DNA from 3 places in the Acetobacter oryzifermentans genome. Region 1 is predicted to be linked to each of the others. Evidence: predicted binding sites of a transcription regulator. Region 1 holds the regulator's gene; each other region holds the start of a gene.
What was found. The regulator LexA, encoded in region 1, represses DNA repair genes until DNA is damaged. The targets are predictions, from matches to a motif close to TGTTCTANNTANGTTC.
Positions count from the first base shown of each region.

Region 1 (6,555 bases):
CATGGTGTCCTACCTGTCTGACCTTGTGAGCCGTTACCCGATTGTTTCCATCGAAGACGGCATGGCAGAAGATGACTGGGAAGGCTGGGCCCTGCTCACGCAGGAACTGGGCAAAAAAGTCCAACTGGTTGGGGATGATCTGTTTGTAACCAACCCAGAACGCCTGCGCCGTGGCATTCAGGCTGGTGTTGCCAACTCCCTATTGGTGAAGGTTAACCAGATTGGTACGCTTACGGAAACGCTTGAAGCCGTGCAAATGGCCCAGCGCGCTGGTTACACTGCGGTTATGAGCCATCGTTCTGGTGAAACGGAAGATTCCACCATTGCGGATCTGGCTGTGGCTACAAATTGCGGACAGATCAAAACCGGCTCTCTTTCCCGTTCTGATCGGACAGCCAAATACAACCAGCTCATTCGTATTGAGCAGGAACTGGCAACTGCTGCACGCTATGCAGGCCGCACCATTTTGAAAAACGCGTAAGCTACAGCGCTTTTGGCGCAACAGACTGCAAAAAAGCTGCCTCCCCACCCGGAGGTGGCTTTTTTCATGCCCTCATGCCTTGGCGCTGCCACACTTCATGGTTTAGACAGAAAGGAATATCCAGAGGTGCAGGCTAAGCTGCACAGAACCAGAAAAAAGGCAGCGCCAGAGTGCAGATCGGTCGTTTCATTCGTCGCACAGTGCGGGCGGTTGTGCCCCCTTTGGTTTTTCTTGGCATTGCAGGCTATTTTGGCTGGAACGCAACGCAGGGCGATCATGGTATTCAGGCCTATAAGCAGCAATTAGGTCTGCTGGAACAGGCCAAGCAATCCAAACAGGATGCTATTGCTGAGCAAGCTGCATGGCACCGCCGCGTAAATGGCTTGCGTGAGCAATCTCTGGATACAGATATTCTGGATGAACGCGCCCGCGCCATGCTGAACATGGCAGATCGTAACGATATTGTTGTGCCTTACGATAGGCGAGACCCGCTGTTTTAAGCGTCTTCCCCTAAGATCTATGCTGGATATCGCATTTTTCTGGCACAATCAGGCATAAAAAAACGGCGCTCTCGGGCGCCGTTTTTCGTATCCACATTCCGAAGAACGCAGATTATTTGATTTTAGCTTCGCGGAACACGACGTGCTTGCGCGCAACCGGATCGTACTTCTTGAGTTCCATTTTGCCGGTGTGTGCACGAGCATTTTTCTTGGTCACGTAGAAGTAACCGGTGTCCGCCGTGGAGACGAGACGGATCTTGATAACGTTGGTCTTGGCCATGACTTCCTCAGCAGAGCATGATGTACGGAGCCGCATAAACGGCACCGACGGTGTTCAAGTGCCGGCAAAATGCGCATACAAGTGCAAAAGGTCAAGTATTCTTGCATCAAAGCGGTGCAACAGGCCCAAAAAGGAGGAATTTTTATGCTGGATGTGGCTGTTGCGCGCGCCCGAATTCTTGAAAACCTAAAAACATGCGGGCAGGAAATTGTGCCGCTTTCACACGCCTGTGGCCGAGTGCTGGCCCAGCCGGTGCATGCCCGCACTGCCAACCCACCGGTTTCTGTTTCCGCAATGGATGGATACGCAGCCAAAGCGGAAGATGCGCTGGAAGGCGCAGTTTTGCACATTGTGGACGAAGTGCCCGCTGGCCACCCATCCGCCGTTACCGTGCAGAAAGGAGAATGTGTGCGCTTATTTACCGGCGCGCAAATTCCCGCTGGCGCAGATACCGTTATCATTCAAGAAAACGTGCAGCGTGAAGGTGACCACGCCAAGCTGGCTGCTCCAGCGCGCCAAGGGCAGTATATTCGCCAGCAGGGGCAGGATTTTCAGAAAAATGACACGTTATTGCCAGCAGGGCGCAGACTCGGCCCGCGTGATATCGGGCTGGCGGCTGCGGGTGGGCATGTCTGGCTTACGGTTTCACGCCGCCCGCGCGTGGGTATTTTGGCCACGGGTGATGAAATTATCCTGCCCGGAGACCCAGCCCCTACGGATGGCATTTTTAATTCCGCCTCCTTCATGGTGGCAGCGCTTCTGCAACAACAGGGCGCAGAAACAATTATGCTCCCCATTGCACGAGACAACATGGAAAGCCTGACAACCCAGTTCCACCAAGCGGCCACGCTGGACATGCTGGTAAGCATTGGTGGTGCAAGCGTGGGAGATTACGATCTTGTCCGCCCTGCGCTGGCTGAAATTGGGTTGCAGCAGGATTTCTGGAAAATTGCCATGCGCCCGGGCAAACCGTTGATGTTTGGCCAGCTCGGCAACACACCCGTTATTGGCCTGCCCGGTAACCCAGTGGCTGCCATGGTGTGTTCCATCGTGTTTGTAACCCCTGCCCTGCACGCCCTTATGGGCCTACCCGTTGGCACCGAACTGCAAACAGAACCCGCCATTCTGGGCTGTGATGTAAAAGAAAACGATACCAGGCAGGATTTTTTACGCGCAACACTTGCGCCCTCCCCACAAGGCGCTGTACCTGTGGCCACACCTTTTTCCCGGCAGGATTCAGCCCAGCTGAATATTCTCAAGCAAAGCCAGGCTCTGGTCATTCGTGCTCCCTTTGCGCCAGCACAAAAAGCAGGCATGCCCTGCCAGATTATCCGCCTACCCTGATCTCTCCCTTGACATAAAAAGAGAACTTATATAGAACAAGACTAAGATTTTCTTTTCATTACGACAGCCGCTTTTGAGGTGCGATATGCTAACGCGCAAACAGCACAAACTTCTGCTTTTTATTGATTCGCACCTCAAACAGACAGGTTTTTCGCCTTCCTTTGATGAAATGCGTGAAGCCATGGGCCTGCGCTCCAAATCTGGTATTCATCGGCTGATTTCCGGTCTGGAAGAACGCGGTTTTTTGCGCCGTCACCACCATCGGGCACGGGCTTTGGAAGTTATTCAACTGCCAGAAATGCAAGAATTGCCACCCAATGTGGTGCGTGCCAGCTTTACCCGGCCTAAGGCTGAAACCGTAAGAATTCCGCTTTATGGGCGCATTGCAGCAGGCCTGCCTATAGAAGCCGTGCCAGATACCTCCCACGTTCTCACTGTTCCAACAGAAATGCTGGGTACGGGAGATTATTACGCGTTGGAAGTAGCTGGAGATTCCATGGTGGATGCTGGCATTCTGGATGGTGACAACGTGATTATCCGTCGCACGGATCAAGCCGAAAACGGGCAGATTGTGGTGGCGTTGATTGATGAGCACGAAGTGACGCTCAAACGCCTGCGCCGCAAGGGCAACATGATTGCGCTGGAACCTGCCAATTCCAGTTACGAAACCCGTATTGTTCCGGCTGAAAAACTGCGTATTCAGGGCTGCTTGGCTGGGCTGATCAGGCAGTATTAAGCAAAGTGCCTGCGTGGTAAAAAACTTCCCCCGTAGGCATCTATTTTTCTATTCCGGGCAGATATCATCCCATTGCGGAAAAAGCTTTGCCAGTTCGGAAACCACAGCAGGCGTAATTTCCGCACAAAATGGTACTTCTGCCAAAATACGTACCTTACCTTTTTGCTCTATGGTCTCACGGTTTTCTGCATTAAGCGGGCCGCTTAACACTACACCGGCCACGGCAATCTGCCGTGTGCGTAAGGCTTCCAAACTCAACAAAGTATGATTGAGAGTGCCTAGCCCGCTACGCGCTACTAGCACGACGGGCAAGCCCCAACGCTGTGCCAGATCAATCATCATCAGCTCTGGCGTTGCAGGCACCATCAGGCCGCCTGCGCCTTCTACAACCAATGGTTTGTCTGCTTCACCTTGGGGCAGCACCAGTTGGGCCGGATCAATCTGCATGCCTTCAGCACGTGCGGCAGCATCGGGGGAAAGTGATGCAAGAAAAGCCCCTGCGGGTTTGAAACAAGGCGCATCCCCCGCCAGATGCTTAACCGTAGGGGTATCCCCTTCTTCATCCGCCAAACCGCTTTGCAGGGGCTTCCAATAAGCGCCCTGCCAGCGCCGCACCAAACAAGCAGACACAAGGGTTTTGCCTATGCCGGTATCCGTGCCCGTTACAAACACACCCTTACGTGGCGGTTTGCGAAAACAGGCATACCCAACCCGCCACGTAACGGCGCACCCTGCCTGCTGAAACCGCAAGGCAACACGGCGCAACTGAACTGCAGATAATGGTACGGCCCCTTCACGTGGGGTAGATGCACCTGTTGCTTTCAGATGCCTTACAAAATCCATCCCATCTGCAAAAGCCTGCACAATATCCTGCTCAGCCCAACCGCCAGAAAACGCGGCCGGTCGCCAACTTTGTGCATCGGCTAATTCTGGATAAACCGGGGTTGCCGCCTGCCGCCCTTCCTGCTGGCAAGCCTGCTGCCATTCAGCAAATGTACCGTCCAATAATGTTGAAACCGCAAACACACCATCCGGAGCCAAAAGCCCTGCAAGGTTGCGCAAAACCTTTGCTGGTTCAGGCAGCCATTGCATAATCAGGTTGCCACAAATCACATCAAACGGGCCAGAAACATCCGGTGCGGCTGCGTCCATCTGATGGTAGGAAACAGCTTCTCCTAGCCGCATTTTAGCCCGCGCCAGCATATTCGGGGCAAAATCTGTTGCCAGAATTTCTGCTTCTGGCAAGCAAGCATGCAGATGCTCTGTCAGCAATCCTGTGCCACAGCCAATTTCCAAAATACGCAGGGGACTTTTGCCCGCCATACTGGTTTGTATGCGCTGGAACAATTCACGCGCCGCCACACGCTGAACCGTGGCAGCTTGATCATACTTTTCCGCAGCATCAAAACTTTTACAAATACGCGCAGCGCGGGTGGGTGTTTTCATGGTTGTTGTTCCATCCTGTTGCGCAGCATTTCCAAAAACCGAGCACACTCAACCGGGTGCGTTTGAGGAAGCAAATGGCCACCATTTTCTACCCATTTTATATGGGCCGAAGCCCGAAAAGAAGCCTCGGTCATACTGGGGGAAGCAATTTCATCCTGCCGCCCCGCCAACACATCTAATGGGCCTAATGGTAAATCTGCCCGTGCATCTTCCGTGCGCAGAATATCCAACCCATATGCCAGTGCTTCTGGCTGGCAGCGTGCCGCCAAAACGGAAGATGCCCCACAACGCTGGCGAAAGTCATTCACCACAGCAGCAGGTTCGCGCCCCAAGCCACGTATCATGCGTTGCACAATACGCGGTGCCACACCTTCAGGAAAATCTTCCCGGCTGGCAAAACAGGCAAACGTGTTGATACCTGCAAACCTGCTTTCGGCTGGCCAAACGCCCTGCCTGCGTTGCAACATCAGCCACATGAACCCAAGGGAATGGCCAATTCCCAATATGGGGTGCTGACTTTGGCGCAGATCATCCAACGTAACCGTTTTTTCTGCGCCAGTGGTTTGTGGTTTCAAAAAACCCAGATCCAGCGTTACGGCATCTGGCCAATTCAGTTGCATAAGCACAGGTTGCCAGAATTCCGGCCCAAACCCCCAGCCATGCACAAACACGGGTAAAAGCCGCGCCATTATGCCATGCCTTTGCTGGCGCGGATAAACGTATCAGCCAAAGCCTCCATTTGCGCCCATGTATGGTTGGCATGAAAAACCACCCGCAAACGGCAGCTCCCCGGTGGCACAGTAGGCGGGCGAATAGCCACAGCAAGAAAACCCGCCTCTGCCATTTTCTGGGCCAGAGTGCGTGCTTGTGCCTCCTGCCCTACCAGAATGGGCACAATCTGGGTGCTTGATGGCCCAGTATCCTGCCCGGCATCGTGCATTCTCTGGCGAAAGCTGGCGGCAAGTGCACCCACATGGGCGCGTTGGGTATCCATTTGCGGCAGCAGATCAAGCGCTGCATCAACAGCCCCCAAGACCAAAGGAGACGGCGCAGTGGAATAAATAAAACCGGAAGCCGCGTTATCCAACCATCTGCATAAGCCTTCAGATGCTGCAATAAACGCGCCCATACTGCCTAAGGCTTTACTAAATGTGCCAACCACTACATCTGCCAGTCCGTTTGCCAGCCCGGCACCTTCTGGCCCCAGTATGCCGGTTGCGTGGGCTTCATCTACGCACAGTAGCGCATCGTATCTTTGGGCCACCTCATGCAACGCGGCAATATCCGCCACATCACCATCCATGCTGAACACGCTTTCTGTCAGCACAATGCGTAGGCCTGCCCCTTCGATTTTCTGAAGTTGGCTTTCAAGGTGCGCCACATCATTATGGCGGAACCGAATCGGGCGGACACCTGCTGCTGCACAACCATGATACAGGCTGGCATGAATAAGCTTATCCGCCAGAATAACGGCGGGAGCACCATATACCTGCGCAGAAAGCCGCGCCAAAGCTGGCACCAGAGAGGCATTGGCCTGCCAGCCAGAAGAAAACAAACGTGCCGCCTGCATATGCTTTAGCCGCGCCACGCGCTTTTCCAGCGCACAAGCCTGGGAGGATGTACCCGTTACCAACCGGGAAGCACCACTGCCGCTGCCTTCTGCCTGTGCCCAAGCGGATGCGCGCTCACGCAACAAAGGGTGCATGCGCAGGCCCAGATAATCGTTGGACGAAAAATCTATGACCACAACGCCATCTGAACGCTTGAG
Region 1 is NZ_CP011120.1:1,240,138-1,246,692, reverse strand. It holds gene eno (phosphopyruvate hydratase) at 1-481, shown strand, start outside; gene WG31_RS06005 (FtsB family cell division protein) at 652-981, shown strand; gene rpmG (50S ribosomal protein L33) at 1,094-1,261, opposite strand; gene WG31_RS05995 (molybdopterin molybdotransferase MoeA) at 1,331-2,605, shown strand; gene lexA (transcriptional repressor LexA) at 2,691-3,341, shown strand; gene bioD (dethiobiotin synthase) at 3,390-4,787, opposite strand; gene WG31_RS05980 (alpha/beta fold hydrolase) at 4,784-5,476, opposite strand; gene WG31_RS05975 (aminotransferase class I/II-fold pyridoxal phosphate-dependent enzyme) at 5,476-6,555, opposite strand, start outside.

Region 2 (6,555 bases), 960 kb from region 1:
CATCATGCACTGTGCCCCATAGATCTATAATGTAGCCATCGTACTGGTCTGCCAGCGCGGCAAGGCCTGTAATCTGCTGCATATCTTCTACAGTTTGCTGCGCTATCATAAATCTTTGCCCCGAATATCATCCAACGTTTCAATGCCCTGCGCACGCATGATGTGCTGCATCTCACGCTTCAGCCGCTCTACTAGTGCGGGGCCTTCATAAGCAAACGCTGTGTAAACCTGCACCAGATCAGCCCCAAGGCGGATTCGGGTAAGAACGTCTTCTCCGCTTTCAATACCGCCACAAGCTATCAGCGCCAGACGGCCTGCCGCAGCCTGCGCAACCAGACGCAGCATTTCCGTAGCGCGCGGTTTAAGCGGACGGCCAGAAAGCCCCCCAGCTTCTGTGCGATACGAACTTTGCAGAGAATCGGGGCGCGCCAGTGTGGTGTTGGTGACAATCAGCCCCTGCGCACCACCGGCTACGGCTGCTTCTACAATGGGGCCAATGGCATCATCTTCCAGATCTGGCGCCAGCTTAATCAACAGCGGTGGCCGTTCTGCATGACGGGCCGAAATGGCATCCAGAATCCCACGCAGGCGGGCAGCATCCTGCAAGCCACGCAAGCCCGGCGTATTAGGAGAAGAGACATTTAGCACAATGTAATTAACGTAGGGCTTAACGCGCGCCACCAGTTCTGGGTAATCGCGCTCCGGGTCGGCACCGGTTTTGTTAATACCGATATTGGCGCCTACAGGCACCCGGGCCCCACCGCCACGGCCAGATGGCAACGGGCGAGACAGACGCGCCAGACGCACGGCAAACTTATCGATACCCTGATTATTAAAGCCCATACGGTTAATAACCGCCCGATCTTCCGTAAGGCGGAAAAGCCGAGGCTTGGGGTTACCCGCCTGCGGGCGTGGCGTAACAGTTCCAGCTTCTACAAACCCGAATCCCAACTGTGCCAGAGGGCGCAGAACACGGGCGTTCTTATCAAACCCGGCAGCAATGCCAATGGGGTTGGAAAACCGCATACCCAGCACACGTGTAGCTAGGGCAGGATCATCCTTGGGCCGTTTTATGGGCACGGATACACCCAGTGTTAGGGCATCCAAGGCCAGTTCATGGGCCTGTTCCGGATCTAACCGGCGCAGGAATGGGAGAGAGAGTGAGGCAAGCACAGACATGCCTTGTGTACTGCCTCATGCCTAGCCTCAAGAAAAGCAGAAAAAACAGAGCCACCACAGAAGCGTGAGAAAAGTTGATGCATTTTTATCTTGATAATGAGAATTATTCTCATCTAAAGAGAGTTATCGCACACATGCCACACAAAGGATGAAGGCATCTGCCTTTAGGAATGCGCCATGACACGTTCACCTGTTTACCTGACGGATCTTGCCTGCAGCGAACGGCTGACACTTTGGACCATTCGCCGCCTTGCAGGAATACAAACAAACCCGCACACGCCCACAACCGGGCCATCGGGCGGCCTGTTTCTGCCCTGCTTTAGGCGGGAATTTTTGGCGGTTGCACAAACCTTTCATTATGCCCTGACAGATATGGCCGCACTGGAAATGCCTGCACTGGATATTCGGGTAGGCTGCGCTCTTTCTGTTACCAGCACAGAGTATCGCCTTTTGTTGGCAACAGAAGCAGCACAGAATGAACGCAATGCAGATATGGAAGACCTGCTTAAGCCGCTTGTGCCATTTGCTGGCCTGCGTACACGCCTTGCTTCTGCCATTACAACGCTAGGAGCCTGTCTTGCTGGGGCAGGATACTGGCTCTCTCATAGTTCTAGCCGTGTTGTCCCTACCAAGGCATCGGAACGTCCATCTGCTTATGGGGCCTACCCAGCCACAGCGGCACTTTCCCTTGCACGCTGGCATGATCTGGATATGCAGCCCAAGCAAATTGTGGCGCATTGGCAGGATCGTGCCACCTCAAAATACCAGTATTCACAAGGGTTTCCGGTATCTTAAACAACATCATAATTTTTCTACGGGGAGGCGTGGCTCCAATATCAGGAAGCGCTTTCCCCTTTCATTTTAAAATTGAGACCTTCTGCTTTGGTTAAAAAGATCCTGATTTTCTGGTTTGCAAACCCGACACGCAGAATTTTAAGCTAGATTTGTTTTCTTTTTGTTCCCTTTTGCGCTGCCTTCTGCTACCATACACGGGTGATGACAGCAGTTGTACGCCGCATTATCCATATTGATATGGATGCTTTTTATGCATCTGTTGAGCAACGAGACAATCCAGCGCTTAAAGGCCAACCTGTAGCGGTAGGCCGATGCCAGGAACGCGGTGTGGTTGCCGCCGCCAGTTATGAAGCCCGAAAATTTGGCGTGCGTTCGGCCATGCCTTCGGTGCAGGCACAGCGCAAATGCCCGCACCTGATTTTTGTGCCGCCACGTTTTGATGTTTATCGTGCAGTTTCTGCCCAAATTCACGCCATTTTTGCGCGTTACACCCCCCTTATTCAGCCTCTTTCGTTAGATGAAGCCTATTTGGATGTAACAAATCCGCTGCTTCTCCGCCCCTCTGCCACAGCAATTGCAGAAGAAATACGCGCGGCCATTTTGTATGAAACAGGGCTTACGGCCTCGGCAGGTGTGTCTTACAATAAGTTTCTGGCCAAGCAGGCCTCAGATTACCGCAAACCTAATGGTCAATTTGTTATTCCGCCCAACCGTGGGGAAGCCTTTGTAGCCAATCTGCCCGTAAACGCTTTTCATGGCGTGGGGCCAGCTACGGCCCAGCGAATGCATACACTCGGCATTCATACAGGTGCAGATTTACGTCGTTTTTCATTAGATATTTTACGCCAGCATTTTGGTAAGGCGGCTGCTTTTTATTATGGCATCGCCCGTGGCAAAGATGATCGGCCAGTAGAACCAAACAGGCCGCGCAAATCACTCGGCAAGGAAATAACGTTCGCGCAGGATTTGCGCACCTCAGCCGAATTACACGCGGCTCTGCATGAACTGGCCGCAAAAGTGTGGGCGGGCTGCCAAAAACGTAACCTGACAGGCCGTACGATCACCCTGAAACTGCGCTATACAGACTTCAACCAATGCACGCGCAGCCTCTCTTTGGCCGATCCGGTGCAAGACCAAGAAATTCTAGCCGAGATGGCGTGCCGGTTACTTGCGCCATTGCTGCCTGTACGTGCTCCAGTAAGACTTTTAGGTATTACACTTTCCACTCTTTTAAGCCCGCAAGATCAAGAAGCCACAACGCAACTTTCTTTACTTTCGTAGATAATAAATAAATAACATTTTTATCCCAAATAACAGCACTTATGTTTATATTATTTCAATATCAAAACAAAATATTTGCGTTTCTTCTTTCCTGATATTTATATAAATTCTGTATATTCCTTATACGTTTCAGCTTCATTCTTATACACTATTCATATTTAATTGCGATTATTTAACGGTTCCATCTTTACAACCTGCAAAATCCAATGCACCCGATACCAATCGGTTTTGACATAATTTTGTAATCAAGGTTAACGAGATGACGGCTTCCTCCACCTCAGATGGGCATACACCTGCCAATGCAGGCGCACGCACTGAAGATGGATACCACCGTGGTTTGGGTAAGCGTCAGATCCAAATGATCTCTCTAGGTGGGGCTATTGGCACAGGGCTGTTTTTAGGGGCTGGATCTCGCCTCCAAGCCGTTGGCCCATCTCTTGCCTTGGTTTATCTGATGTGTGGTGTTTTTGCTTTTCTGATGCTGCGTGCATTAGGTGAGCTTGTAATGTACCGCCCCACCAGTGGCAGCTTTGTTTCCTACACACAGGAGTTTTTAGGCCCCAAAGCCTCTTATATTGCAGGCACCATGGCCTTTTTTAACTGGGCTGTAACAGGCATTGTGGATATTACAGCCGTGGCGCTTTACATGCGTTTTTGGCCTGTTTTTTCCAGTGTACCACAATGGCTTTTTGCCCTGCTGGCCCTTGTGCTGATAACCGGCATGAACTTAACCGGCGTAAAATGGTTTGGTGAACTGGAATTCTGGCTTTCCTTGGTTAAAGTGATGGCCTTAGGCGGATTCCTGGTCATCGCGCTGGTTATTCTGGCCTTGCGCTACCCCGTAGATGGGCACGCAACCGGGCTGCATCTGATTACCGAAAACGGCGGCTTGTTCCCGCACGGCTTTTTACCTGCACTGGTATTGGTGCAAGGTGTTGTATTTGCCTATGCCAGTATTGAGCTGATTGGCACGGCTGCGGGGGAATGCGAGGATGTTAAATCCGTTTTACCGCAGGCCATTAACAACGTTATCTGGCGTATTGCCATTTTTTACGTGGGCACCATTACGCTGCTTGTGCTGCTGCTGCCATGGAACACGTATCAGGCAGGGGTTAGCCCTTTTGTCACCTTCCTTTCCAAGTTGGGCGTACCGGGCATAGACAGTGTGATGAACGTTGTGGTGCTGACCGCAGCGCTCTCCAGCTTAAACTCTGGCCTTTATTCTACCGGGCGCGTGCTACGTGCACTGGCGCTAGATGGCGCAGCCCCGCGTTATTTGGCCCGCATGAACAAACAGGCTGTACCTTCTGCAGCCATTCTTTCCACTGTGGCCATTTATCTTGTGGGCGTGGTGCTGAATTACTTCATCCCCAGCCAGATTTTTGAAATCATGCTCAGTCTGGCCTCTCTGGGTATTCTCAGCACGTGGTGTTTTATTGTGCTGTGCCAGATTCAACTACGCAAAAAAATTCGCCGTGGAGAAATTGCCCCTACCTCTTTTCCGATGCCGGGCGCGCCATTTACCTCGTGGCTGGCGCTCGCCTTCTTTATTGGCATCGTTGGGCTGATGGCGTTTGATTACCCAACCGGAACGGCAACAATATGCGCCATTCCCCTGCTGGCTTTGGCACTGGCATGGGGCTGGCGCCGCATTCGCTCCGTTCCGCAACATAACGCCGTGCCACAAACCGTTCCTTCCGTTGTGTTGACGGAAGATTTTTTGGTTCCCCATGAAGGGTCAGACAGATCATGATTCAGGCAGCCAGTGTATTTTCCTCCCTCCAGGTACGAGCAGGCGTTAAGTGTTGCCCTGTTGTTTGTCGCTCTTTGGTAGGCACATTGCTGCTTTCTGTCGGCCTTTCCGCAGCACATGCTGCAGATACAGGCAATAGTGCGGCGGCGGGATCTCAAGCTCCGGGGGAGGCCCGCCCGCAATGGTATACAGGATCTCTCGTTTCGCCTTCTGGCGCGCTTTCCAAGGCAGGTGTGTTCGCGTGGGAACCTTACGTCAGCTATAATCTGCCTGTGGGATATCTGGATGCAAACGGCAACAGCCATCCGCTGCATCCACGCCAGCAATCTGTTTCCAATTTTACGCTCTACAAATACTCCATTATGGATTCCATCAGTATTCAGGTTACTCCCACGATCAGTTATTTGTGGAAGAAGAAATCTGGTACAAGTAGCGGGCTCAAATTCGGAGATCTGCCAGTTGATTTAATGTGGCGTTATCTGGATGCAGATCCTGCACGCTATATTCCGGCTCTGAGTGTATTTGCTGGGGTTGGTTTTCCCACAGGTAATTATCAGAGGCTGGGCCGAGCAGAAGATGGTGTTGGATCTGGCGTTTATACATTCCGCTTAGCCTTTACGGAGCAATCCACTTACACACTGCCGGGCCAGCATGAACTGCGCCTGCGTATGTGGGGAACCTTCCGCCGTGCGCTTACAACCGCGCATCTGCATAACGTCAGCAGTTACGGCACAGAGGTTGGCTTCCGCGGCACAGCGCAACCCGGCATGTACGGAGAAAGCGGGTTTTCTCTGGAATTTGGCATAAACCAGAAATGGGTTTTGGCCATGGATCTGGCGCGAGATTGGGCAGATGGGTCTCACATTAAAGGCCGTACCCCAACAAGCAGCAAAATAGAACGGATAGACCGCATTAACAGCTCTTCAGGAGACTGGCTGATAGCCCCTGCTGTTGAATACAACTGGTCCCCTCGTTTTGGGGTTATTGCGGGGGTTTCAACCTATTTTGCAGGCCACAATACCGGGTTTTCGGTTTCACCACAGGTGGCATTTAATAGTGTGTTTTAACCGTTGCGAATTGAAAATAAAAAAGAGCGGAGTTTCCTCCGCTCTTTTTTATACCACAGTATTTGGAAAATCTGATTATTTCACCAGTTCTGGATGACGGAACTCCATCACCAATTCCAGATCATAATGTGCAGCCAATGCTTCTGTTGCTGTGCGCGAAGAATTATGCACACGATAACGACACAGAATTTCTGGCAGGTATCCGGGTTCTAGTCCTGCATCAATAAATTTCAGCCAGAAATCATAATCTTCCCAGCCTTCTTCAATATGAGAGAAACCGCCAACCTTTTCCCATGCGCTTTTACGAATAAGCGCCATCACATCCACATAGTTATTCTTGCGCATGCGTGCGGCATCCCAGATATCGGCATGGCCAATACCTTTGCGGTCTCCAAACTCTTCAATCTGAGTATAAACTGCCGGGAATTTGCCTTGCAAAAGAGCCGTGTAGATTTTTTCCAGCGCCGTTGGGTAAATGGT
Region 2 is NZ_CP011120.1:275,360-281,914, reverse strand. It holds gene WG31_RS01300 (TIGR01459 family HAD-type hydrolase) at 1-109, opposite strand, end outside; gene WG31_RS01295 (quinone-dependent dihydroorotate dehydrogenase) at 106-1,179, opposite strand; gene WG31_RS01290 (hypothetical protein) at 1,357-1,974, shown strand; gene dinB (DNA polymerase IV) at 2,176-3,255, shown strand; gene WG31_RS01280 (amino acid permease) at 3,515-5,008, shown strand; gene WG31_RS01275 (hypothetical protein) at 5,005-6,075, shown strand; gene WG31_RS01270 (glycosyltransferase family 2 protein) at 6,151-6,555, opposite strand, start outside.
Region 2: dinB (DNA polymerase IV) is a predicted target of LexA. The motif match lies at 2,125-2,140, and genes of this name have one in related genera.

Region 3 (6,555 bases), on a different replicon from region 1:
TCCAATCTTAGGTGTGTCAGACGCCTTCGGGTCTGACCTTAAGCGTCCTGAGCTAAACGATTGAGATCCATGTTGCTTTAATAGGAGGATATGGATGTCGAAACTGAAAAGACTCTATTTACGCTATCGCTGCTTTCTGCGTACGGTTTCTCGGAAAAGGCGCAACCGATTGGATGGAGGCGTGTGATGATAACATGTCCCATCTTTGGTGATGATGTGCTGGAAGAGCGTGTCATCTCCTTGTTTCGCCGTCTGGGCCATGATGGACGGGGCGTAACTCTGACATCACTCCAGACCTATACCGGCGTCCTTGGGACTAGACTTCGTGCCTTGCTGGCAAGTCTCGTCCAGAGGGGTAAACTTGCCCCAGCTGGGTGCGATCCTCTGGCTTCTGATTTTGCGTTCCGTTTGCCATTATCTGCAAAAAACGCGCGATCGACGCTGATTTCTCACACTTGAGGCAATTTCGGGTTATTTTGTAGAATTCAGTCATCCCACAGGAGCCCGATCTGGAATATTGACGATATTGTGCTTCTGGCGGCGGGTTCTGAACGCAGTGAGGGTGTCACGGCCTGAGAAGGCAGTGTTGGTGGAAGCTATGTGGTCTGTGCACTGTCTGTTTCTTCAGATGGCCTGCCGGAGCCTTCGCAATCGTGCATGAGCGAGGGCGAATTCATGCTGACAGGGGAACATGTCCGGCATGGACAGGACAATCCGACGGACGCTGAGCGTTACACGTGTCGCGATTTTGAGCAGTCGTGCGCGTATGGTGCCACAGGTCGCCGTCTCCAGGCTGGTCTGGCCAAGGGCCAGTCTTTGCAGAGCGATCAGCAGGACATAGGCTGCGGCCGAGAACCACAGCCGGAGCTGGTTGGCCCGGATGGTGTGGGACGAGGTCCTGTCTGAGAACAGATCCATCTGGCATTCCTTGATGCGGTTTTCCATATCCCCGCGTGCGCAGTAAATCTGTTCGTAGAGATGGCGGGGGTCGGACATTCCCTGCGGTAGCGTGGTGACAATGAAGCGATGATAGCGGTTGCCGTGGCGCCATTCGGCCTTGGCCACGACCCGCCTGCGGCGCGTCCAGCTGTCCTTTGTGATCCAGTCAAAGGAGGCGAAACCGCGCGCAGCTCTGCCTGTCGTGGCGGCTTCGTCACGAACCTCAGCGGACAAAGAGGCAATCCGGTCATACAGGCGGGTGTTGCCTGCAAGCCCGAACAGGAAGTCAACGTGGTTGTCTTCGCACCATGTCATCAGACTGTCCCGGGCGAAACCGCTGTCCCCACGCACCAGGATACGCACCCGGGGCCAACGGCTCCTGATCTGCTCCACGATCCGGCGGATGTCTGCCAGTGCTTCCTTCCCCGGGTCCCTGTCTGCCGTGCGCAGGGTAGCGCTGAGGAGATGATCCCCGCAAAAGATGTATAGCGGCAGATAGCAGTTATGGCCGTAATACCCATGAAAGGCACGGCCTTCCTGATGGCCATGGATACGGTCATCGGTGGCATCCACATCCAGAACGATGCGGGCGGGTGCGCGCTCATGCTGGTCCAGAAAGAGCGTGACGAACAGGGTCGCCAGGGCCTCATGATCAGCAATGATCCGACAGTAACGATCTGCCTTGTGCCCACTGCGCTCCAACCGGTTCAGTGTAGATTTGCCAGCCAATGCTGCGCAGTTTGCCCGGCCTCCTGACAGACGGCCCGAGGCCAGACCAAAGATCAGGTCATGCCGCAGGGCATCGTGATCATTGAGATCTTCATAGCCCAGTGCCAGGCCCATGATCCGCTGACGGACAAGGTCTTCAACCCGGTATTCCACAAAGGCAGGATGCCGCTTATCGCGAAAACAGGCAGCAAAGCGGCGGCTGAGACCCAGAATGTCATCAGCCTGCTTCACCAGAATGACGCCCCCATCCGAACTCATGCACCCCCCGTCAAAACGGGCCACAACACGCCGTCCACAGGAGGCTGGAAACTCATACGCGCCTGCGCTACACTCTGTCTGCATCGGGTTTTCTTGATGATTATGGAAATTTCTTTTCTACAAAACAGACTTTTTCATAATCTAACCCGATGTACAACCCTTCTGTGAGATTTCCGCGTCGACATCGATAGCGGCGTAAAACGTAAACGTACATCCTATCTCAAAGATGCCGTTTTCGTCTGGGTTTTTATTAAAACGAGAGGGCTGCTGGGCCTTCCATAAAAGGCCCCGTGTTTCGGAATATTGTATTCAAGATAGAGGGAAAGGGAGATGTCGAGCATAATCCATTTGCTTAACCTCGTAGCGCTCCGACAATATTGGAATAATTACGATTTTGTATCGAATTCATTGGGAATGATAGAGCCATCATTATCGTTTCCTGAGAGAAAGTGCGGCTTGAGGGGTAGTCAACCCCTTAGGAGAGCACATGGGACTGCATGGAAATCGGTGCCCATATCAGCCGGATCCAGAGGTTCGGCGAGTTTCTCCTTGTCAGGATCAACAGGTAATTTATCTGCATCTGAAGTCGACATTAGCCGTTAGCGTAGTCTCTTCTCGTAAGAAAAAGAGAGGTAACTCAAATAGTCAATAAGCGATCGTGGTCCGGTTCATGTCCTGAGTGAGGACGCTCAAGATTATTGAAAGAAAAGCCAAACACTTAAAACTATATCAATTATCTGATGGGAAAACGGTTATGGAAGAAATCTCCATGAAACGTTCCTGGCACAGCAGGGATTGGTCGCGTCTGGTCAGGCTGTTTAATGGTCTGACATTCTATGAACGCTTTGAACAGGCCATTATTCTGATACTGATTGCCCTCATCATGCTTGTCACTGCCATAGCGACAGTTCATCTGATCAGCGCGGTCTGGCATCTGATCGTTGACATCGGGATCGATCCCATCAAGCAGGAGATCTTTCAGGAAATTTTTGGTGCGATCTTTACCGTCATTATTGCCCTTGAATTTAAACATTCCCTGCTTGTCGTTCTGGCCCAGCACGAGAATGGACTTGTAACGGTTTTGTGCCGGTCATCTGAGCGTTTTAAGCTCGTATCAGGAGACCGACGGAACCATGAAGCATACGGAAGATTTCAAGCGCGAGGCCGTAAGGATTGCGTTGAGCAGTGGGTTGTCACGCACGCGTGTTGCGGCCGATCTGGGTATTGGCAAATCCACTCTGGCGAAATGGATAGTGAATTATCGTCCGGACGAGCCGGCATCAGGGCCTCAGGCTGATCTGGCCCGCGAGAATGAACGTCTTCGCCTGGAGAACCGGATTTTACGGGAGGAGAGGGAAATCCTAAAAAAAGCTACCCAGTTCTTCGCGAGACAAAAGCCATGAGGTTCGCCTTCATCCACGGACATCGGCATGAATGGCCAATCGAGAGGCTGTGCCAGGTCTTGCGGGTCTCTGCACGGGGGTACCGGGCCTGGACATCCCGACCGGCCTGCCAGCGCCAACGTACCGATCTGAAGGTGCTGACGCATATCCGTGAGCATTTTGCCCTGAGCAACGGGTCCTACGGACGGCCGCGCATGACCATGGAACTCAGGGAAGCCGGGCTTGATGTCGGGGAACGTCGCGTTGGCCGCCTCATGAAGGCCAACGGGATCCGGCCCGTGCGCACCCGTCGCCACAAGATGACGACCGACAGCCACCACCAGTCTGACATTGCGGCCAACCTTCTGGACGGTAATTTCCTTGCTGAAGGCCCCAACCGGAAATGGGCGGGAGATATCAGTTATATCTGGACTGCCGAGGGCTGGCTCTACCTCGCTGTCGTCATCGATCTGTTCAGTCGTCGCGTAATCGGGTGGGCCGCGAGCGATCGAATGAAAAAGGATCTGGCCATCCGTGCCTTGGATATGGCGGTAAGGCTGCGTAACCCGGCGCCCGGCTGCATTTTCCACTCCGATCGTGGCAGCCAGTATGGCTCCCATGATTTCCAGAAAAAGCTGCTGGCCCATGGGCTGCTGGCTTCAATGTCCGGAAAGGGAAACTGTTTTGACAACGCTGCCGTCGAAACATTTTTCAAAAGCCTGAAGGCGGAGTGGCTCTGGAGACAGAACTGGCCAACCCGCCGTCAGGCTACCACCGCCATCTTCCAGTATATCAATGGTTTCTACAATCCACGTCGACGCCATTCATATCTGGGCGGTATCAGCCCACTCGCTTTTGAAGCAAGAGTGGCATAAGCACTTCCTGACCGGCACAAAACCGTTACAAGTCCAGATGAGTTCCAGCAACCAGCGTGGTCTTCCCACGCCGGGTACCGGCAGCGGCACGGATGGCAGGACGGAGACCCGCCAGCGGGTCACACTGGCAGTGGGCTGGCCGAAATCCGCCGCATCCGTCTGCCGTCGCCAGCGTCGGATGGCGATGCCAAGAGAGCCGGACGTTTCGGCCGCCAGTTGCAGGCGACGTGAGGCCGTCATGGACAGACGCGCCACCTCGGCGACCACGGCCCCGAGGCCACCATGCCGCAGCCCCTCCTCGAAACAGGCCAGCACATCGACGTCCGAGCCTGCCTCGACAAAAATGGTCCGCCGTGCGGATAGCCCGACCTGTTTCAGGGAAGGGGCGAACACATCCTGACGGGTGACGATCCAGAGCACCTTACCGCGCGTGCGGGCCGCGATCCCGGCGCAGAACTGACCGGCGGCCGCACTGTGCAGCGCATCGTTGCCGCCGCCCGCCACCTCGTGCAGCGCGCCCAGCGCCAGACCGCCTCCCGGCAGACGACTGTCGATCTCGCGTACGCCAAAGGGCAGCACCTTGCGGCGCCGGTCGCTGTGACCTTCGAGACGGCTGATCGCCGCCCGAAGCGTCTCCAGGCCAGGTTTTTTCTGGGTTTCAGCAGTCATGTCACGGCTCGGTGTTCCTTGTGCAGGCAAATTTCCTGATTTTATGTTCCTTATTTGTTCTTTATTGGTGTGGGGAGTCAACATTCATCTTTCGGAGCAGCGTATCGCGCCACATCTGTGGCAATTCACAATCCGGGAAGATATCGTCCTAAGAAATTGAAAACAGGACGCTTTGTCGAAAGAGGGCGGGCTGTTACCATCCCGCTCATAAAAAAGATCGCTGTCCGGGGAAACCGATAAACACGGAGTCCCCCCTCATGCGGTCAGTCACGACGGGAGGCACAGGTGCTTGTTCACGAGGGCTCGGAGCGCAACGCCAGCATCGACAGGCGTCTGGGCTGTACGCTGGCGGCCATCGCCGGTGCAGTGAACGCTGCCGGGGTTCTGGCCGTAGGCTATTATTCGGCCAATATGACAGGCAATGTCTCCGCACTGGCGAGTGGCCTGCATGAAGGGCGCATGGAACTGGTCCTGTCCTGCTGCGGTCTGATACTGGCCTTCGTCGCCGGCGCGGTGCTGTCCGCGCTGCTGGTCAATGCGGGCCGTCGCCACAACCTGCCGTCGATCTACGCACGGAGCATTCTGCTGGAAGCCTGCCTGCTTGGGCTTCTGGGGGCTGTGGATTTTCTGTTTTCGGCCCAGCCACGGGATCCGGTGCTGGCCTACGGGCTGAGTTTCCTCATGGGGCTCCAGAACGCCACGGTCACACGCATTTCCGGGGCGCGTGTCCGCACCACCCATATGACAGGAATGCTCACCGATGTGGGGCTGGAACTGGCGGACTGGCTGGAAGGGTTTTTCCATCCGGTTGACCCGGCCCGACGGACCGGTACGCGCGAACGCCTGGGTCTGCATGCCGCCATCGTGCTGTCCTTCACGCTGGGCGGCGTGGCCGGCGCCTTTCTGTATGGCTGGTGGTCCGGTCTGTTTCTTCTGGTTCTGGCGGGGCTTCTGGCCTGCCTTTCCCTGCCGGGCGCGCTGTCGCATGAGCCTGTGGTGGAGCATAAACCGGCACCGGTCCCCTCTTGCGGGGAGAGGTATTCCTGTTTACAGCACTTGATACATCGCAAGGACAGATCGGGTCATTGGGGGTCGTATGAATAGCAATGCCGCCCGCCATCGGCCCTTTTCCGGAAAAGGACACGCGCCATGAGATATGCCCACAGCAATTATGAGGCTTTTGTCCAACCCCCTGCGCCACAGGATATGGCAGGATGGTCAGCGTGGATCGTGGGCGGAGGACTGGCGGGCATGGCGGCGGCGGCGTTCCTGATCCGGGATGCAGGCATGACGCCTTCAGCCATCACCATTCTTGAAGCCTCGGACAGCGACGGCGGCGCGCTGGACGGAGCGGGGAATGCGGAGACCGGCTGGCTGATCCGCGGCGGTCGGGAGATGGAAGAGCAGTTCCAGTGTCTGTGGGATCTGTACCGTTCCATTCCGTCTCTGGAAATTCCCGGCGCATCGGTGCTGGATGAGGTCTGGCAGGTCAATCAGGCCGATCCATCCACCAGTCCGATCCGCGCCATGTGTAATCAAGGGCAGCCCCTCGCTGATCGTGACAGGCTGACGCTCACGGGAAAGGCGCGACGCGAGATCATTACCCTCATTCTGACCGATGAGGACGAACTGGCGGGAAAGACGATCGCGGATGTGCTGTCCGGCGATTTCATGGCTTCGAACTTCTGGCTGTTCTGGCGGTC
Region 3 is NZ_CP011121.1:47,417-53,971, reverse strand. It holds gene WG31_RS13525 (hypothetical protein) at 187-459, shown strand; gene WG31_RS13520 (IS1380-like element IS1380A family transposase) at 625-2,010, opposite strand; gene WG31_RS16115 (phosphate-starvation-inducible PsiE family protein) at 2,681-3,223, shown strand; one part of gene WG31_RS13505 (IS3 family transposase) at 3,105-3,288, shown strand; one part of gene WG31_RS13505 (IS3 family transposase) at 3,288-4,183, shown strand; gene WG31_RS13500 (ImuA family protein) at 4,133-4,852, opposite strand; gene WG31_RS13495 (YoaK family protein) at 5,138-5,956, shown strand; gene WG31_RS13490 (oleate hydratase) at 6,002-6,555, shown strand, end outside.
Region 3: WG31_RS13500 (ImuA family protein) is a predicted target of LexA. The motif match lies at 4,897-4,912, and genes of this name have one in related genera.